Regions from separate parts of the Halobacillus sp. BAB-2008 genome, predicted to be linked through region 1. Evidence: riboswitches for the same ligand, from Rfam matches in the RefSeq annotation. Region 1 holds a riboswitch; each other region holds the start of a gene.
What was found. A riboswitch is a leader RNA that binds a small molecule or an ion and turns the genes downstream of it on or off. The one in region 1 is predicted to bind S-adenosylmethionine.
Positions count from the first base shown of each region.

Region 2: linked by a shared signal. The riboswitch ahead of D479_RS04835 (5-methyltetrahydropteroyltriglutamate--homocysteine S-methyltransferase) and the one ahead of D479_RS06195 (methionine biosynthesis PLP-dependent protein) in region 1 are both predicted to bind S-adenosylmethionine.
Region 3: linked by a shared signal. The riboswitch ahead of D479_RS03515 (O-acetylhomoserine aminocarboxypropyltransferase/cysteine synthase family protein) and the one ahead of D479_RS06195 (methionine biosynthesis PLP-dependent protein) in region 1 are both predicted to bind S-adenosylmethionine.
Region 4: linked by a shared signal. The riboswitch ahead of D479_RS17850 (Na+/H+ antiporter NhaC family protein) and the one ahead of D479_RS06195 (methionine biosynthesis PLP-dependent protein) in region 1 are both predicted to bind S-adenosylmethionine.

Region 1 covers NZ_ANPF01000023.1:5,892-9,813, reverse strand. Annotated here, with positions in the region: gene metC (cystathionine beta-lyase) at 1-866, opposite strand, end outside; gene D479_RS06195 (methionine biosynthesis PLP-dependent protein) at 863-1,996, opposite strand; SAM riboswitch class I at 2,066-2,176, opposite strand; gene D479_RS06190 (DUF4385 domain-containing protein) at 2,263-2,709, opposite strand; gene glsA (glutaminase A) at 2,699-3,670, opposite strand; gene D479_RS06180 (cytochrome d ubiquinol oxidase subunit II) at 3,758-3,922, opposite strand, start outside.
Region 2 covers NZ_ANPF01000017.1:9,280-13,201, reverse strand. Annotated here, with positions in the region: gene D479_RS04845 (pseudouridine-5'-phosphate glycosidase) at 85-1,023, opposite strand; gene D479_RS04840 (PfkB family carbohydrate kinase) at 1,020-2,129, opposite strand; SAM riboswitch class I at 2,314-2,417, shown strand; gene D479_RS04835 (5-methyltetrahydropteroyltriglutamate--homocysteine S-methyltransferase) at 2,501-3,607, shown strand; gene D479_RS04830 (YibE/F family protein) at 3,706-3,922, opposite strand, start outside.
Region 3 covers NZ_ANPF01000011.1:7,060-10,981, forward strand. Annotated here, with positions in the region: gene D479_RS03505 (NAD(P)/FAD-dependent oxidoreductase) at 1-590, opposite strand, end outside; gene D479_RS03510 (DUF2188 domain-containing protein) at 678-875, opposite strand; SAM riboswitch class I at 1,023-1,132, shown strand; gene D479_RS03515 (O-acetylhomoserine aminocarboxypropyltransferase/cysteine synthase family protein) at 1,247-2,920, shown strand; gene D479_RS03520 (homoserine O-acetyltransferase) at 2,952-3,922, shown strand, end outside.
Region 4 covers NZ_ANPF01000088.1:4,242-8,163, forward strand. Annotated here, with positions in the region: gene D479_RS17835 (ABC transporter permease) at 1-503, shown strand, start outside; gene D479_RS17840 (ABC transporter ATP-binding protein) at 527-1,300, shown strand; gene D479_RS17845 (ABC transporter substrate-binding protein) at 1,318-2,394, shown strand; SAM riboswitch class I at 2,463-2,567, shown strand; gene D479_RS17850 (Na+/H+ antiporter NhaC family protein) at 2,685-3,922, shown strand, end outside.

The sequences.
Region 1 (3,922 bases):
TGGGTGGAACTGCCCGGATGACAGGAGAACCCTGGATAGTACACTTCTTCAATCAACGGATGCTTCTGCAGCTGCTCTGCAATTAGTTCCGCCGAGCGGGAAGACTGGGTGAGTCGTGTGTGCAGCGTCTTAAGGCCGCGAAGCACGAGCCAACAATCGTGTGCGCCCAAGATCGATCCGAATGAATTCTGCAAAAATCCTAAACGTTCAGCAATTTCAGGGCAGCCGGTAACAGCGAGACCAGCTACGACGTCACTGTGGCCTGCAATAAATTTTGTAGCGCTGTGAAGGACAAGATCGGCACCTAATTCTAACGGCCGCTGGAGGGCCGGTGTCATGAAGGTGTTGTCTACAAACGTCCAACATTCATTGGCTTTTGCGAGCTTCGTTACCGCCTGTATATCAGTGATCTTTAAGGTGGGATTGGATGGTGTCTCAATATAAAGAACCTTCGTGTTCGGTTGGATGGCTCGTGCCACTGCATCCAAGTCTGTCATATCGACAAATGTGTGATCGATCCCAAATCGATCGAGCACGTTGGTGACCATGCGGAACGTACCCCCGTACACATCTTCTGTAATGACGATGTGATCCCCTTGCGATAAAAGCATGAAAGAGGTGGAAATAGCGGCCATGCCGGATGCGAAGGCGAAGCCGTGGGTGCCGCTCTCCAGCCCGGCGATCGTGTCTTCCAAGGCTTTTCGTGTCGGATTGCCGGAACGACTGTAATCATAGTCGCCCGGTTGATCGAAATCCTGCTGGTGGAACGTGGATGCTTGGTTAATTGGAACACTGACGGCACCTGTCTGCGGATCAAATTTATAATCGCTGTGCAGTAGACGGGTTTGAATGGAATGGTCGGTCATTGTGCAATCTCCTCCTTCAGTAAGCTGCTCAAGGTCTGTTCCAAATCTTCCAGTAAATCATCGATGTGCTCAATTCCTACAGAGAACCGAAGCAGACGGTTGCATACTCCGTATCCCGTGCGGATTTCTTCCGGTATATCCGCATGCGTTTGTGTAGCCGGATACGTAATAAAGCTTTCAACCCCCCCGAGACTTTCTGCAAAACATATCAAGTTCAGGCTGCGCAGAAACGGGTCGATCCACTGCTCATGCTGCAGACGGAAAGAAATCATTCCGCCTCGCCCCGGATAGAAGACGTCTGTTACCGCAGGGTGCTCTTTTAAATAATCCACAACGGCTTTCGCGTTTGTTTCATGCTGCCTCATTCGCAGCGGAAGGGTCTTCATTCCGCGCATAAGCAGCCACGAATCAAGTGGGGAAAGGACGGCGCCGGATGTATTCTGATGGAACTCCAGCGTTTCGTTGACCTGTTTTCCTTTACTGACAAGAATACCTGCAAGTACGTCGTTGTGACCCGCAAGATATTTGGTTGCGCTGTGGATGACGACATCCGCCCCTTCTTCCAGCGGTTTTTGCAGGACGGGAGTATAGAGCGTGTTATCGACAAGCAAAAGCAGGTCGTGTGCTTTTGCCAGTTTAGATACCTCTCGGATATCTGTTGTATGCATTAGTGGATTTGTCGGTGTTTCAATGTAAATGGCTTTGGTCTGATCGTTGATGTAAGCAGTCAAATTATCCAGCTCTTTGCTGTCACAGTAGTGGAAATTCAGGCCGTAGCGTTCTTTCATATGCTCGAAGAGTCGGTATGTCCCGCCGTATAGATCTTCTGAAACGATAATTTCGTCCCCTTGCTTAAATAGAGAAAGGGCCGTTTGGATGGCAGCCATTCCGGAACTGAAGGCGAACCCGGCTTCGCCGCCTTCGATATCAGCAATGGACTTCTCCAGAGCCTGCCTGGTCGGGTTTCCTGTCCGGGTATAATCGAAGCCTGTGGATTCCCCTAAGCCGGGATGACGGTATGCGGTAGAGAAATAAACAGGGGGATTTATCGCGCCTGTGGGCTCTTCTTTCTGGTTTCCAGTTTGGACGAATTTAGTATCAGTGTGCGGACACATGTGAACATTCCTCATTTCTAGTAATCTTGTATATAAATAAAAAAAGCCTTCTTAGATAAGAAGACTTTGACGTTTCCGTTCTTCTTCTTATCTTCCAAGTTGAATAGACAACTTGCTGGAGTTAGCACCTTTCTGGTTAGACCAGGGGTTGCTGAGGCTTCACAGGGCCAGTCCCTCTGCCTCTCTTGATAAGAGATTCAATTGTATAAATGTAAATGTTGTTGACTACTTTACACTACTCAGAAACTTTTGACAATATACCTTGTAGAAATTTTTTACTTTTATCCGTATTTTTCTTGGTGTCTCCTTTTTTGCTTCAGATACTCTTCATCTTCACGCACCAGCTTCCATTTTTCTTCAAAGATGCGTGCCGATTCCGCTTTTTCTTCATCGATCTGCCGTTCGTTCACCTTACCGTCATCGCCGTACTTTTTTCCGCCTTTATAATTGGCGTATCGTCTGGAGCGTGTGTATCCCATCTGGAGGAATTTACGGGCCATATCCATACCTACAATATCTTCTGCTTTCTTATATTCAAGGAATTGCTCATATATCTTCTCGGAAGATTCTTTAGCAATTTCCGGTGTTTTGAATCGCCAATTCGGCAGGATCTCACTCTTGTAAGGCTCGACAAGGAGGACCCCCTGCTCTCCTTTACCGACCCGGTACTTTTCCGGGTTTTCTTTGAAATTGATATGGTCGAAATCAAGATCGTAGTCAAACGCCATTATGTTCCTCCTCTGCATCTGTATTTTCCACCCCGAACATATTTAAGCCGAGATCTTTGGACAATTTTTTGATTAAGGCTCCGCCGGCTGTGCTGTTCCCCTTCTTATCAATGGCAGGCCCGACGACACCGATTCCCATCCGGCCGGGGACGGAACCGATGATGCTGCCGGATACACCGCTTTTGCAGGGGAACCCTGCTTCTACTGCATAGTGGCCGGATGAATTGTACATGCCGGAAGTCATCATGATCGCCTTCACAGTCCGAAGATGGTGGGGTGGGATCAGCCGCTCTCCGCTTGCGGGGTCTTCGCCGCCTTTTGCCAGAAAGAGTCCTACCTTCGCGAAGTCTGTACAGCACATCATGACTGCATTCATTCGGAAGTAAAGGTCGAGTGCTTCTTCTACATCTGTCACGAGTGTCCCGTTGCTTTGCATAAAGTATGCGAGAGATCGGTTTCTTGCTCCGTTGCCTATTTCTGCTTCGTAGACTTCTTCACTCATCTCCAGCTGATCATTACTTGTGATGCGGCGAAGGAAAGTAAGGTACCGGTCGAAGCGGGTTTCCGTATTCTGCCCCTTAATGAGAGAGGCGACAGCAATAGCTCCTGCGTTGATCATTGGATTAAACGGTTTGTGGTTCACATGTGATTCCAGTTGACTGATCGAGTTGAAGAAATCACCCATCGGTTCCATTCCTACGGTTTGGAAGACGCGGTCTTTCCCGAAATCCTGGAGGGCAAGCATGAGGCCGATGATTTTGGAAGTGCTCTGCATAGGAATGTGCTGATTGTCTCCACCGGCGGAATAGGACTCCCCGTGTGTTGTGAGGATGGAAACACTTAAGTGATCTTTGATTGTTTCATCGAAATGAGGAATGGTCATATTGACATTTCCATGGGAAGCGTACGGTTTGCTGTCTTCGATTGCTTCCTCTAAGTATTGATTGGTCAACTTCTTCATAGTTTCACCTCTCTTTGTCTCTATGTACCCCGTACGGTCCTAAGGATAACGATATAAAAAAGAACGGCAGCTTAAGCTGCCGCTCTTCTATTCCTGTTTCAAGTAACGGCGGTCTTTCAGGAACAAGCGCCAGAACAGGATGAAAGCAGGAATCAGAATTCCGAATCCAATACCGTAGACGACAAGCATCTGATAAAAGATGTCCGGATTTGTGAATCCTTCTTCTATAGTCAAATCAGGATAAATCAGATA
Region 2 (3,922 bases), on a different contig from region 1:
GCAGTCGCCGATCGGGTCGGAGAAGGGGAAAGGTACCCCCTTTTCCCGCCGGCGGATGGAAACAAAGCTTCTTCCTGGACAAGCCTATCGCTGATAGGCTTTTTTCTTTTGTTCATAAAAAGCGACGGCTGCAGCGGCTCCGAGTCCGGCATTCGCTTTGATAAGTTCGATGTTAGCGGCGAGGCTTCTGCCTTCGGTGGCGCGGTTGACGTGATCCAGCAGGAACGGTGTGACGTCCTTGCCTGTGATGCTCTGCTGCTTCGCTTCAACGAGCGCCGCTTCGATAACGCCCGTCACGTAGGACGCATCAAGGGCGTGACCGGAAGGGATCGGGTTGGCGATGACGGCTCCTCCTTGAAGACCGAGCTCCCATTTCGTATGAAGGATGCGCCCGATTTCCTCTGCGTCATCGACGCGGAAATGGACGGCAAACTCGGATGTGCGCGTGAAGAAGGCAGGAAGGGAGTCGGTCTGATACCCCATCACTGGTACTCCTTTCGTTTCCAGATACTCGAGGGTCAGGCCGAGGTCGAGGATCGATTTCGCACCGGCACAGATGACTGCGACGTTCGTCCTGGCGAGCTCCTCCAGGTCTGCCGATATGTCCATCGTCGTTTCGGCCCCGCGGTGGACGCCGCCGATGCCGCCGGTCACGAACAGGCGGATGCCGGCGAGGTCGGCACAAATCATCGTTGCGGCTACCGTCGTCGCACCGGAGCGGCCGGTCGCAAGCAGATACGGGAGGTCTTTACGGGAAGCTTTGGTGATATCATCCCTTGAGGCGAGCGCTGTCAATTCTTCCGCTGTCAGTCCGATTTTGATCCGGCCGTCAAGGATGGCGATCGTCGCCGGGACGGCTCCGTTATCCCGGATGATCCGCTCGACTTCCTTCGCCGTTTCGATGTTTTCAGGATACGGCATACCGTGGGAGATGATGGTGGATTCGAGGGCGACGACAGGCTTTCCTGTTTCCAAAGCTTCGTTCACTTCTTGTGATAGGGAGAGATAGGGATTGAGATTCATAGGAACTCCTCCTGTTTTTTTAATAGATGGGTCGTCAAATCGGAATGGACGGTCGCTGTCGTCTGGACGCAGAGGGCGGCGCTCTTCAGTCCGGCATGGACGGCTTCGGACAGTGGACTGCCGTCGAGCCAGGCGTGCAGCACAGCAGCGGAGAATGCATCTCCGGCGCCGGTGACGTCTACGGTCGTGTCGAGGGCAGGGGCGGGATAGTGGCGGATGCTGCCGCCGCTTTCCCCGACCATGACACCCCGCTTGCCCCACGTCACCGTGACATAGCGGACACCGCAGGCGAGCCAGTGTTCAACGGCGTCTTTCCACTGGGCTTCGTTTTGAATGGGAATGTCGAAGTGTGCGGCGCTTTCTTCGACGTTCGTCATCAGCCACGTCAGGCCGCTGATATCCGAGGGCAGCCGCTTCATTTTCGGTATCGAGACGGTGATGAAGGCGACCGGCGTGTGGTCGGCGGCTGCTTCCTTAAGCAGGAAGGCGAGCGTCTCCTGCGGGCAGTTCAAATCGGCGATGACGCATTCGGCCTGCTTCCATTTCTTCTCGTGACGACGGATCTCCTCCGGAAGAACAGCGTCGTAAATAGCCATATCGGCGAAGGCCATCGTCATTTCTCCATGCTCGTCGAGGACAGCGGTGTACGTGCCTGTGTTCCGGTCCGGCAGATGGAGGACGCCGTCCATTATGATATACTCGGCAGAGGCGCGGGCGATGATTTCCCAGTCGGCATCTCTGCCGGCAGCAGTGATGAGTGTCGGCCGGTTTCCGAGGCGCCCGAGGTTTTCTGCGATGTTTCTGGCGACGCCGCCGGCGCTTGCGGTCGACCGCACCGGATTCGATGTCTTATAGTCGAAGCGCTCCAGGCAGTGATACTTGCGGTCGACGTTGGCGGCACCGATGCAGAGGACAGGACGGGAATGATTCAGGACATAGGCGCGGCCGAGCAGAATGTTTTTCTGTACAAGCTGGGAGATGACGTTGGCGACGGTGGACCGGGACAAGGCGAGGATTTGGGAGAGGTCGTGTTGGGAAATATACGGGTTATTTGCAATCTGTTCATAGACCTGACGTTCGCGGTCGGTCAGTTTGTTTGGTAACATAGACAGCCCTCCGGACAAATGTTTGATTCATGGAACATATGTTTAAAGTAGCTGAATTGGAAAAAGTTAGCAATAAAACAGAGACAGGTCGTACGTCCGACTTATCGACAAAATTTTCCGACAACGGGTTGCCAATCGTTTGGGAATTGCTGTATAGTGGGGCTAACAACTTCATAGATAAACGTTCTTATCGAGAAAGGTGGAGGGACTGGCCCTTTGAAGCCTTAGCAGCAGACTCCTGACGGGTACTGTGCTAATTCCAGAAGCGTACGTGCTTGCAGATGAGAAGAGGTTAGATACGCAGGTAATCCGCTCTTCTTATGGTGAGAAGTGTGGATTTTTTTAATTTCAACGGAAGAAGGATGATAGAGATGACGAATTCAACCATCAAACGAGCTCCATTCAAAGGCGATCATGTCGGGAGCTTCCTGAGACCCGAGCGTTTGAAGGAAGCGCGCCGGCAGAAAGCGGAGGAGACGATTTCCCAAGAAGAGCTGCGCCGGATCGAAGACGAAGAGATAACGAAGCTTGTCGCGAAACAGAAAGAGGCAGGACTTCCTGCCGTGACAGACGGGGATTTCCGTCGCAGCTGGTGGCACTTCGATTTCCTTGAAGGACTCGATGGAGTGGAAGGCTACGACAAGGAGAAGGGACTTCAGTTCGACGGGGTGGAGACGAAGGCGCGCGGTGTCAAAGTGACTGGAAAGGTCGGGTTCACGGATCATCCGGCGATCAGGGACTTCCGTTTCCTGAAAGAGATCGCCGGCGATTCCGTCGCAAAGCTGACGATTCCGAGCCCTAACATGCTGCTGTTCCGTGCCGACATCGACAGGGAGATCTACCCGACGGATGAAGCGCTGCTCGCGGATTTGGTGGATGCGTACCAAGGATTCATCCAGCGGATTTACGAAGAAGGGTGCCGCTACCTGCAGCTCGATGATACCGCCTGGGCAAGCTTTTTCTCGGAAAAAGGCAGAGAAGCGATTGCTGCGGAAGGCCGCGATCCGGAACGTGCCGCTACCCTGTGTGCCCGTTCGATCAACGAATCGATTGCAGAGCGTCCGGAAGACCTGTTGATCACGATGCACATCTGCCGCGGAAACTTCCGTTCGACCTTCATGACGACAGGGAGCTATGAAGCGCTGTCGGAGACGATCTTCGACGGTTTGGACGTCGACGGCTTGTTCCTGGAATTCGATGATGAACGCTCCGGCGGCTTCGAACCGCTCCGTCACGTCAACCGCCCGGATCTGTCGGTCGTCCTCGGCCTGATTACATCGAAGACCGGCGAACTGGAAGACCCGGACCGCATCAAAGCCCGGATCTTAGAGGCATCCGACTATGTGCCGATGTCCCAGCTCTGTCTCAGCCCGCAGTGCGGGTTCGCTTCGACGGAAGAGGGGAATGTGATTTCAGAGGAAGCACAGTGGGCGAAGATCCGCCACGTGCTTGAAATTGCAGAGGAAGTTTGGAGATAGATAGTATAGAAAAAGCGTCCGGCTTACGAGCCGGACGCTTTTTTGTTTGGAGAGCGGGCTCCGGTAAATGGGGACGCCCCGTCCTCTTCTAAGGGCTATTATTCAGCAGCCATCGCCTTCTTCCGCACCGCGAAAAAGGAATGGATGGCCGCTGCGACCGGGATGATGAGCGCAATGCCGATGCCGGCACAAAAGATCGCAATCATCTCTTCACTGAACACTTTGGAATTGACGATTTCGCCCAGCGAATAGTCCAAATCCTTGAACCAGATAAGCAGGGCAAGGTAGCCGCCGAAGAAGGCGAAGAACAGCGTG
Region 3 (3,922 bases), on a different contig from region 1:
AATATTTCCGTAGTAGGCGTTTCCAAAGGGGGAATTCCCTCAAAATATCCGTACAGCACTGGTCTGAGAGGCGGTGTATCGTGATACACTTCCGCACCTGCCTGGCGGGCGATCGTCGAATGTTTACCATCTGCTCCGACAATTAAATCACCATACACCTCTTTCTCTCTCCCTTTCCCTTTTATCCTCACCCCTACCATGCGGTCTTGATCCCACAAAACCTCCCGCACAGCTGTCTCTGAAAGAAAGGTTACTCCCTCGTACAGGAAGGTGCGTTCTATAAGAAGCATATCCAGGCGGTCACGCTTTGGTATGACCGTGTAGGCAGACCTCGGGCCATCTATGTAACTGGAACCGATATGTGTCCTCATCCGATCCACCTTCCGCAGGCCGCCAGCCAGCAATTTGTCTAAAATGCCGAGTTCTTCTAAGTAACCGGTATGCGACATATAATGAGTTGATAACGTATCACTCGGGAAAGGAGCTTTATCTATAAGAAGTACTTTTTTTCCGAGTTTTCCAAGCAGAACTGCTAAACTCGCGCCTGCCACCCGTGCACCTGTAATGACCACATCATAGCGATTGTCCATAAAGATCCCCTCTTCTTTGCTACTAATCCTGCTTCCACTCTACCAGATTCATAACATAAAAAAACTCCCGTTTCCGGGAGTCATGTATTAGTACGTGCGCTCTTCTTCTACTTCGTGATTCTGATTCATAATGGAAAGCTTGCTTGGTGAATTTCCTTTCGCCATTTCTTCAGCCTTTTCGATGGCAGTATCACGTTCATCGTAAAGATTTGTCGGAGCCACGTCTTCGATTTTAACAAACCAGCCTGTTACGTCTTTATTTGGGACTACACTATATTCTTTCATTCTATCTTCACTCCTCTACTATTTTTGAATGTAGTAAGAGCATTCCCAGCTGGATGCATACTCAAACATCAAAGGCCTCAGAGAAAGGGTTTGACATTGCACAGGCACACGTATATAATTTCAAACAAGTCAGACTAATCGAATACACTCTTATCGAGAGCGGCAGAGGGACTAGGCCCTACGACGCCCGGCAACCATCAAGCATAGACTTGAAAAGGTGCTAAATCCTACAGATCCGGTGATCTGAAAGATAAGGGGAGGTAATCCGTACATACAGCCCTCTTCTTTCTTACAGAAGAGGGCTTTTCGTTTGCCTTCCGCCACCAAGGTAGAGGTTCCTAGGAACAACAATCCAAGGAGGAGAATGATTGATGACTTTCCCTAACCACCCGTACGGTCCAGAGACTTTGTTGTTACACGGCGGACAGGAGCCAGACCCGGCTACCGGTTCCCGCGCAGTGCCGATTTATCAAACGACCTCTTATGTCTTCCGAGACACAGACCACGCTCAGAACCTGTTCGCCCTTGCAGAACCGGGAAACATTTATACGCGGATCATGAACCCGACCGTGGATGCTTTCGAGCAGCGGATGGCTTTATTGGAAGACGGAGCCGCAGCTGTAGCTACTTCTTCCGGAATGTCAGCGATCACACTCGCCATTTTGAATATTGCAGGAGCCGGAGATGAAATCGTTGCTTCCTCCAACCTTTACGGCGGCACATACAACCTCTTCGTCCATACCCTTCCGAGGTATGGAATCCATGTTCGTTTCATTGAAGGCAGCAGCCATGACGACTTCCAAGCAGCCATTACCTCAAATACAAAGGCAATTTTCGCGGAAACGATTGGAAATCCGAGTCTGGATGTTCTCGATATCGAGAAAGTGGCAGCTGTAGCCCACAGTCATCACATCCCACTTATTATCGATAACACCTTTGCCACCCCTTATGTATGCCAACCTTTCGCATGGGGCGCGGATATCGTCGTCCACTCCGCTACGAAATGGATCGGGGGACACGGCACGACGATTGGCGGTGTCGTCATTGACAGCGGCCGTTTTAACTGGGACCACGAGAAGTTCCCTGGATTTACAACTCCGGATGAGAGCTACAATGGAATCCGCTACGCCGATCTCGGTCCCGCAGCCTACGCGGTTAAACTCCGCGTCCAACTTCTCCGGGATATCGGGGCATGCCTAAGCCCGCAAAATGCTTTCCTGTTGCTGCAAGGGTTGGAGACGCTGCATCTCCGAATTAAAAAGCATGCGGATCAGGCACTCGAGATTGCCAGGTATTTAGAAAAACATGAAGGAGTCGAGTGGGTGCGTTATCCGGGATTACCCGATCATCCTACCCACCCCCTTGCTGAGAAGTACTTCCATTACGGCCACGGCTCCATCGTCGTTTTTGGTATTTCAGGCGGCAGGGAAGCTGGTCGTACACTGATAGACAACATCGGATTGTGGTCCCATGTAGCTAACGTCGGCGATGCAAAATCGTTAATTATTCATCCCGCATCCACCACACACCAACAGTTGAACGAGCATGACCTGAAGAAATCGGGCGTCACCGAGGAGCTCGTGCGTCTGTCTGTAGGCCTGGAGTCGGTTGATGACTTGATTGATGAATTGGATGCTGCCATCCGCCAAGCTACAGGTGCTGGGTCGGCAAGTAAAAACAGGAACCATCCAGCACTGCCGATTCTACAATCATCCTTGGATCGTTCAGAAGGCCAACTGAGGAAAAGAACGATCGGGTTTACCACAAGTCCTTCTCCGGAGGATGTAAACAGACTTGCTCAACTCGGCTATACGATTGTGGATCTATCCTCAGAAGAAGAGGCACCTACTTATGTGGATATCCTTCATTTTGACCGGTTGAACACAGATGAACCGATTATCGAGCAGCAGCCGCACGGAATTTTGTGGATTAATGAGGCAATAGCGGAGGATGAGGAAACCACGATTTCCGGTATACGAATATATGACGCTGTCGTAGCGGTTCGTACAGGAAAAAGCATCTCCTCCTCTCTACAATCGGTCTAATCGAAAGCATTACGGAAAGGAGAATTCGTTCATGTCATTGAAAAACCCAGTCAGCCAGGAAACAGAAAGTCCAGTCCTTTCCATTGGTCCTTTGGAATTAGAGTCAGGAGATCGGCTGACTGATGTAGAACTCGCTTACGAGCGTTATGGTAAAGCGGATGCTCCTGTCATTTTAGTCTGCCATGCGTTGACGGGAAACCAATTGGCAGTCGGATCAAAGGAAGAACCTGGCTGGTGGGCTGGCTTGATCGGAGACGACTGTCCCATCGATACGAAACACTATCAAGTCATTACCTTCAACGTGCTCGGCGGCTGTCACGGTTCTACAGGACCCGCGAGCATAAACCCTGACACCGGTAAGGAATACAAACAAACATTCCCACCTGTTACCATCCGGGACATGGTTAACGCCCAATTTGAAGCGCTTAGAAGACTGGGTATTCAGCAGTTAGAGGCAGTCGTCGGGGGATCACTGGGCGGTATGCAGGCATATGAATGGGGTCTGCTGTACCCGACCTTTATGAAGAAGCTGTTTATTCTCGCAGCCACTCCTTATTTGAGCGATTACGGGATTGCCTTCAACCACATAGGATCAAAAGCCATATGCTCCGATCCCGCATTCAATGGAGGAAATTACGAATCCAATACAGCTCTGCAGGGTTTTGAAATAGCGCGCATGACCGGAATGGTCACATACCGCAGTGGTACACTTTTTCAGCAGCGGTTCGACCGATCACAGGCCAAAGAAGATCGTTATGATATCCAGTCCTACCTCGATCATCAGGGAGCCAAGATCAAAGAACGTTTCGATGCCAACAGCTATTTATACTTGCTTGAAGCTATGAATAACCATGATATTGGAAAAAAACGAGGAGGATGGGAAGCAGCAGCCGCCCTTTATGAAGCACCTATTTATACCATCAGTTTCGAACATGACCTCCTTTATCCGGAAAGTTTAATCGCCCGCTTCTCTGCTCTTGCACCCCAAGCGGAGCATTATCA
Region 4 (3,922 bases), on a different contig from region 1:
TGGGTTTGTATGGTCCAATCCGGCATTTCCTGTCGCCTTTGATCATGGCTCTCATGCCGATTCCAACACTTGCTCTCCTGCCGATCATCATCATTCTGTTCGGAGTAGGGGAAGTTTCCAAGGTGGTGACGATCGCAGGAAGTGTCTTCTTTCCGGTAGTCATCAATACAGTTGCCGGTGTCATCAACATCGACAGAATATATTTGGACGTAGCAAAGAATTACGGAGCAGATTCGAAACAGTTTTTCTTCAAAATCGCTCTCCCGGGTTCCTTACCGGTCATGCTTGAAGGGATTCAAATGGGGCAGGCGATCGCCTTACTTACGATAGTGGCAGCGGAAATGATGGGAGCGAATTCCGGTATCGGCTACTTAATCTGGACCTCCTATAAGGCATTCATGTTGAAAGAAATGTTTGTAGGGCTCGTACTCATCTCGTTCTTCGGCTATTTATTCTCATTAATCTTGAGAGGACTGCAAAGTAAATTACTCCCTTGGCGTTGATGAAGGAGAAAGGGGAAGGTGGAATGGATGCGAAAATTTCCATCAGGGATTTGACGAAAGTATTTTATAAAAAGGAAAGCAGAGTCACAGCATTGGAAGGAATCAATCTGGATATTGCCGATGGAGAGTTCGTCTGTTTAGTCGGACCGAGCGGGTGCGGAAAAACGACACTGCTCAGAATTCTAGCCGATTTGGAAACACCGAGTTCCGGGTCATTCACCATCGCAAGAGCAAAGGAAGACCGGCCACTTCAGTCGATGGTCTTCCAGGAACGGGGGGTGATTCCGTGGCTGACCGTGGAGGGTAACGTCAGTTTTGGTTTGAAAATGCGTCGTGTACCAGCGGCGGTCATCAAGGAACGGACCGCGTATTATTTAGAAAAAGTAGGGCTGGAGCGTTTCGCCAAGCTTTACCCTAGAGAGCTTTCCGGAGGAATGAAACAACGGGTGAGCATTGCCAGAGCATTCGCAAATGACCCGGAAATATTGTTGATGGATGAACCGTTCGCAGCATTGGATGAACAGAATAAATTCATCCTGCAGGAAGAATTACTCAACATCTGGGCCGAAACGAAAAAAACGGTCCTCTTCATTACACATAGTATCGATGAAGCACTCCTGCTCAGCGACCGGATTCTCTTGATGAGTGCCCAGCCGGGGAGGATTGTAAAGGAAAAACGAATCGAGCTCCCCAGACCAAGAAATATGGAGCAGGTCAGGGCTGACCCTGTCATGGCGGAACAATTCGTGGAGGTCTGGAATCATCTTCAGGAAGAAGTGCAACGATCAAGGATTTAAGAAAGGGGAAACATCCCATGCGTAAATCATTATGGATCTTTATCTCTCTTTTTTTATTTTTGGGTATAGCAGCAGGCTGCAGTGATAAGGAGTCTGAACAAGGAAAGCAGAAAGAAACCGTATCCGGCGATCTGGCTCCGCTTGAGAAGCGTCAGAAGGTAGTTATTGCAGAGGACGGTGCGGCGTCCGGTGCAGGATTTTACATCGCGAAAGAGAAAGGATATTTCGATGACTATAACATAGACATTGAATTTACGACATTCGCCAACAGTGATGATATGCTGCCGGCGCTTGCTTCCGGTGAAGTGGACATCGCCGGCGGAGTCTCCACCGCTTCGTTCTTCAATGCGATCGCTCAGGGAATCGATGTGAAGATCATCGCTGATAAAGGGCACTATTTCGATGGCAATTCCTACTTCAGTTTTGTTATTAGAGAAGACCTTCAGGATGAAATCAAGGAGTATGCCGATTTTAAAGGAAAACGGATTGCTGTATCTTCAAAGAATGCCGTGGATGATTACATCTTCCATGAAATGCTGAAGCATGCCGGCTTGACTGAGAAGGACGTAGAGGTCGTCTTAATGTCGGATTTCGGTAATATGTTGGCCGCGATGGGGAATAAATCCATAGATGCTGCCCTGCAGATAGAGCCTTTGATAACACAGGGAGAATCGCAGGGGTTACATGTGCGGTTCGGTGATGCTACGGATTATGCTCCAGAAGCACAAATCGCGATGGTTCTAGGCTCACCGGAATTTGTTGAAGAAGAAACAGACGTATCGCTCCGCTTCATGGCTGCTTATTTGAAGGGGGTACGCGATTACAACGATGCATTTCTTCACGGCGAGGGGCTTGATGAAGTCATTGATATCATGACAAAACACACCGCTTTGAAGGATCCTGAAATATGGAAGAAAGTCGGCGTGACAGGACTGGATCCGGACGGCAGTATGTTCGTGGAGGATATTAAAGATCAGTTCGACTTTTACAACTCCAATGGTGCCATCATCGGCGATGTAGATTTCGATGAGGCTGTAGACCCTTCTCTGGCAGCCAAAGCCGTGGACATTATCGGAGAGTATGATAAAAAGTAACATTCCAAGTTTTTCTCTTGTCAGAGAGAAAAAAATGATGTAAAGTAACGAGAGACTCAATTGAATAGTTCTTATCAAGAGAAGTGGAGGAACTGGTCCTAAGAAGCTTCAGCAACCACCAACACAGTTGGCCGGTGCTAAATCCAGCAGGTTTTAGACCTGACAGATAAGAGGGGACGGAAACAAAGAAGCCTTCTTATCCTAAAGAGGGCTTCTTTTTTATTTGTTTGGCCTGGTCTTGTCTGTATCACAGAAACATTCATGAGTTCACCAAGAAGGAGGCAGAAAAGATGACAAAACCGAAAGCAAATATTTTTGCACTTATTCCATTTGTAGTATTTATTGTATTGTTCATTGGTTCAGGGATCGTGACAGGTGACTTCTACAAAATGCCTGTACTCGTCGCTCTGTTTGCAGCTATACTGGTAGCGCTGCTTATGGATCGAAAAACAGATTTTGAAACGAAAATCATGACACTCTCCAAAGGGGGAGGACACCCGAATATCATCTTGATGGTTGTGATCTTCCTGCTCGCGGGAGCATTTGCTTCCGTCGCACAGGGAATGGGGGCTGTAGATTCCACCGTCAACCTTGGCCTGAGCTACCTGCCTGGTGGATGGATGGTCGTCGGCCTGTTCGTCATTGGGTGTTTCATATCCATTTCCATGGGTACTTCCACAGGGACAGTTGTAGCTTTAGCCCCGATCGGACTTGGTGTCGCAGAACAAACAGATATTGGTGTGGCGCTGATTATGGGAGCCATTGTAAGTGGGGCTATGTTCGGGGACAACCTCTCCATCATTTCTGATACAACCATTGCAGCTGTTCGAACACAAGGCACGGAAATGAAAGAAAAGTTCAAGGCGAACTTCTTTATCGTTCTTCCGGCTGCCATAGTAACAGCGGTTATTTTTGCAGTATGGACAGCCAGTGCGAGTGCAGATCTTGGGGAAACATACTCGTATAATTTCCTTGAAGTCATTCCATATCTCGGAGTGCTCCTGTTCGCCATCCTTGGGGTAAACGTCATATTCGTTCTGATCGGCGGAACGGTAGCAGCCGGAATTGTCGGTTTGATTCTCGGTAAATTCTCGGGGATGGAACTGATTAACCTGATCGGAGACGGCTTCGCTAACATGCAGGAGTTGTCTATGATCGCTATTTTGCTCGGAGGACTTGTAGAGCTGATCCGTTACAACGGCGGAATTGAGTATCTACTGGAAGCGGTGAATAAACGTGTCCGGTCTAATCGTGGTGGAGAGTTCGGGATCGCCGGTATCGTAACCGCGATCAATTTGTCCACTGCAAACAACACGATTTCGATCATCACGGCCGGTCCATTAGCCAAACAGATCTCTGATGATTACGGCATTGAACCGAGAAGATCCGCCAGCCTGTTGGACATCTTCGCAAGCTCTGTTCAAGGAATCATTCCTTACGGAGCCCAACTCCTTGCTGTAGCCGGTGTGGCATCGATTTCACCTATTGCAATCGTACCGTTTTGTATTTATCCGATCTTAACAGCCGT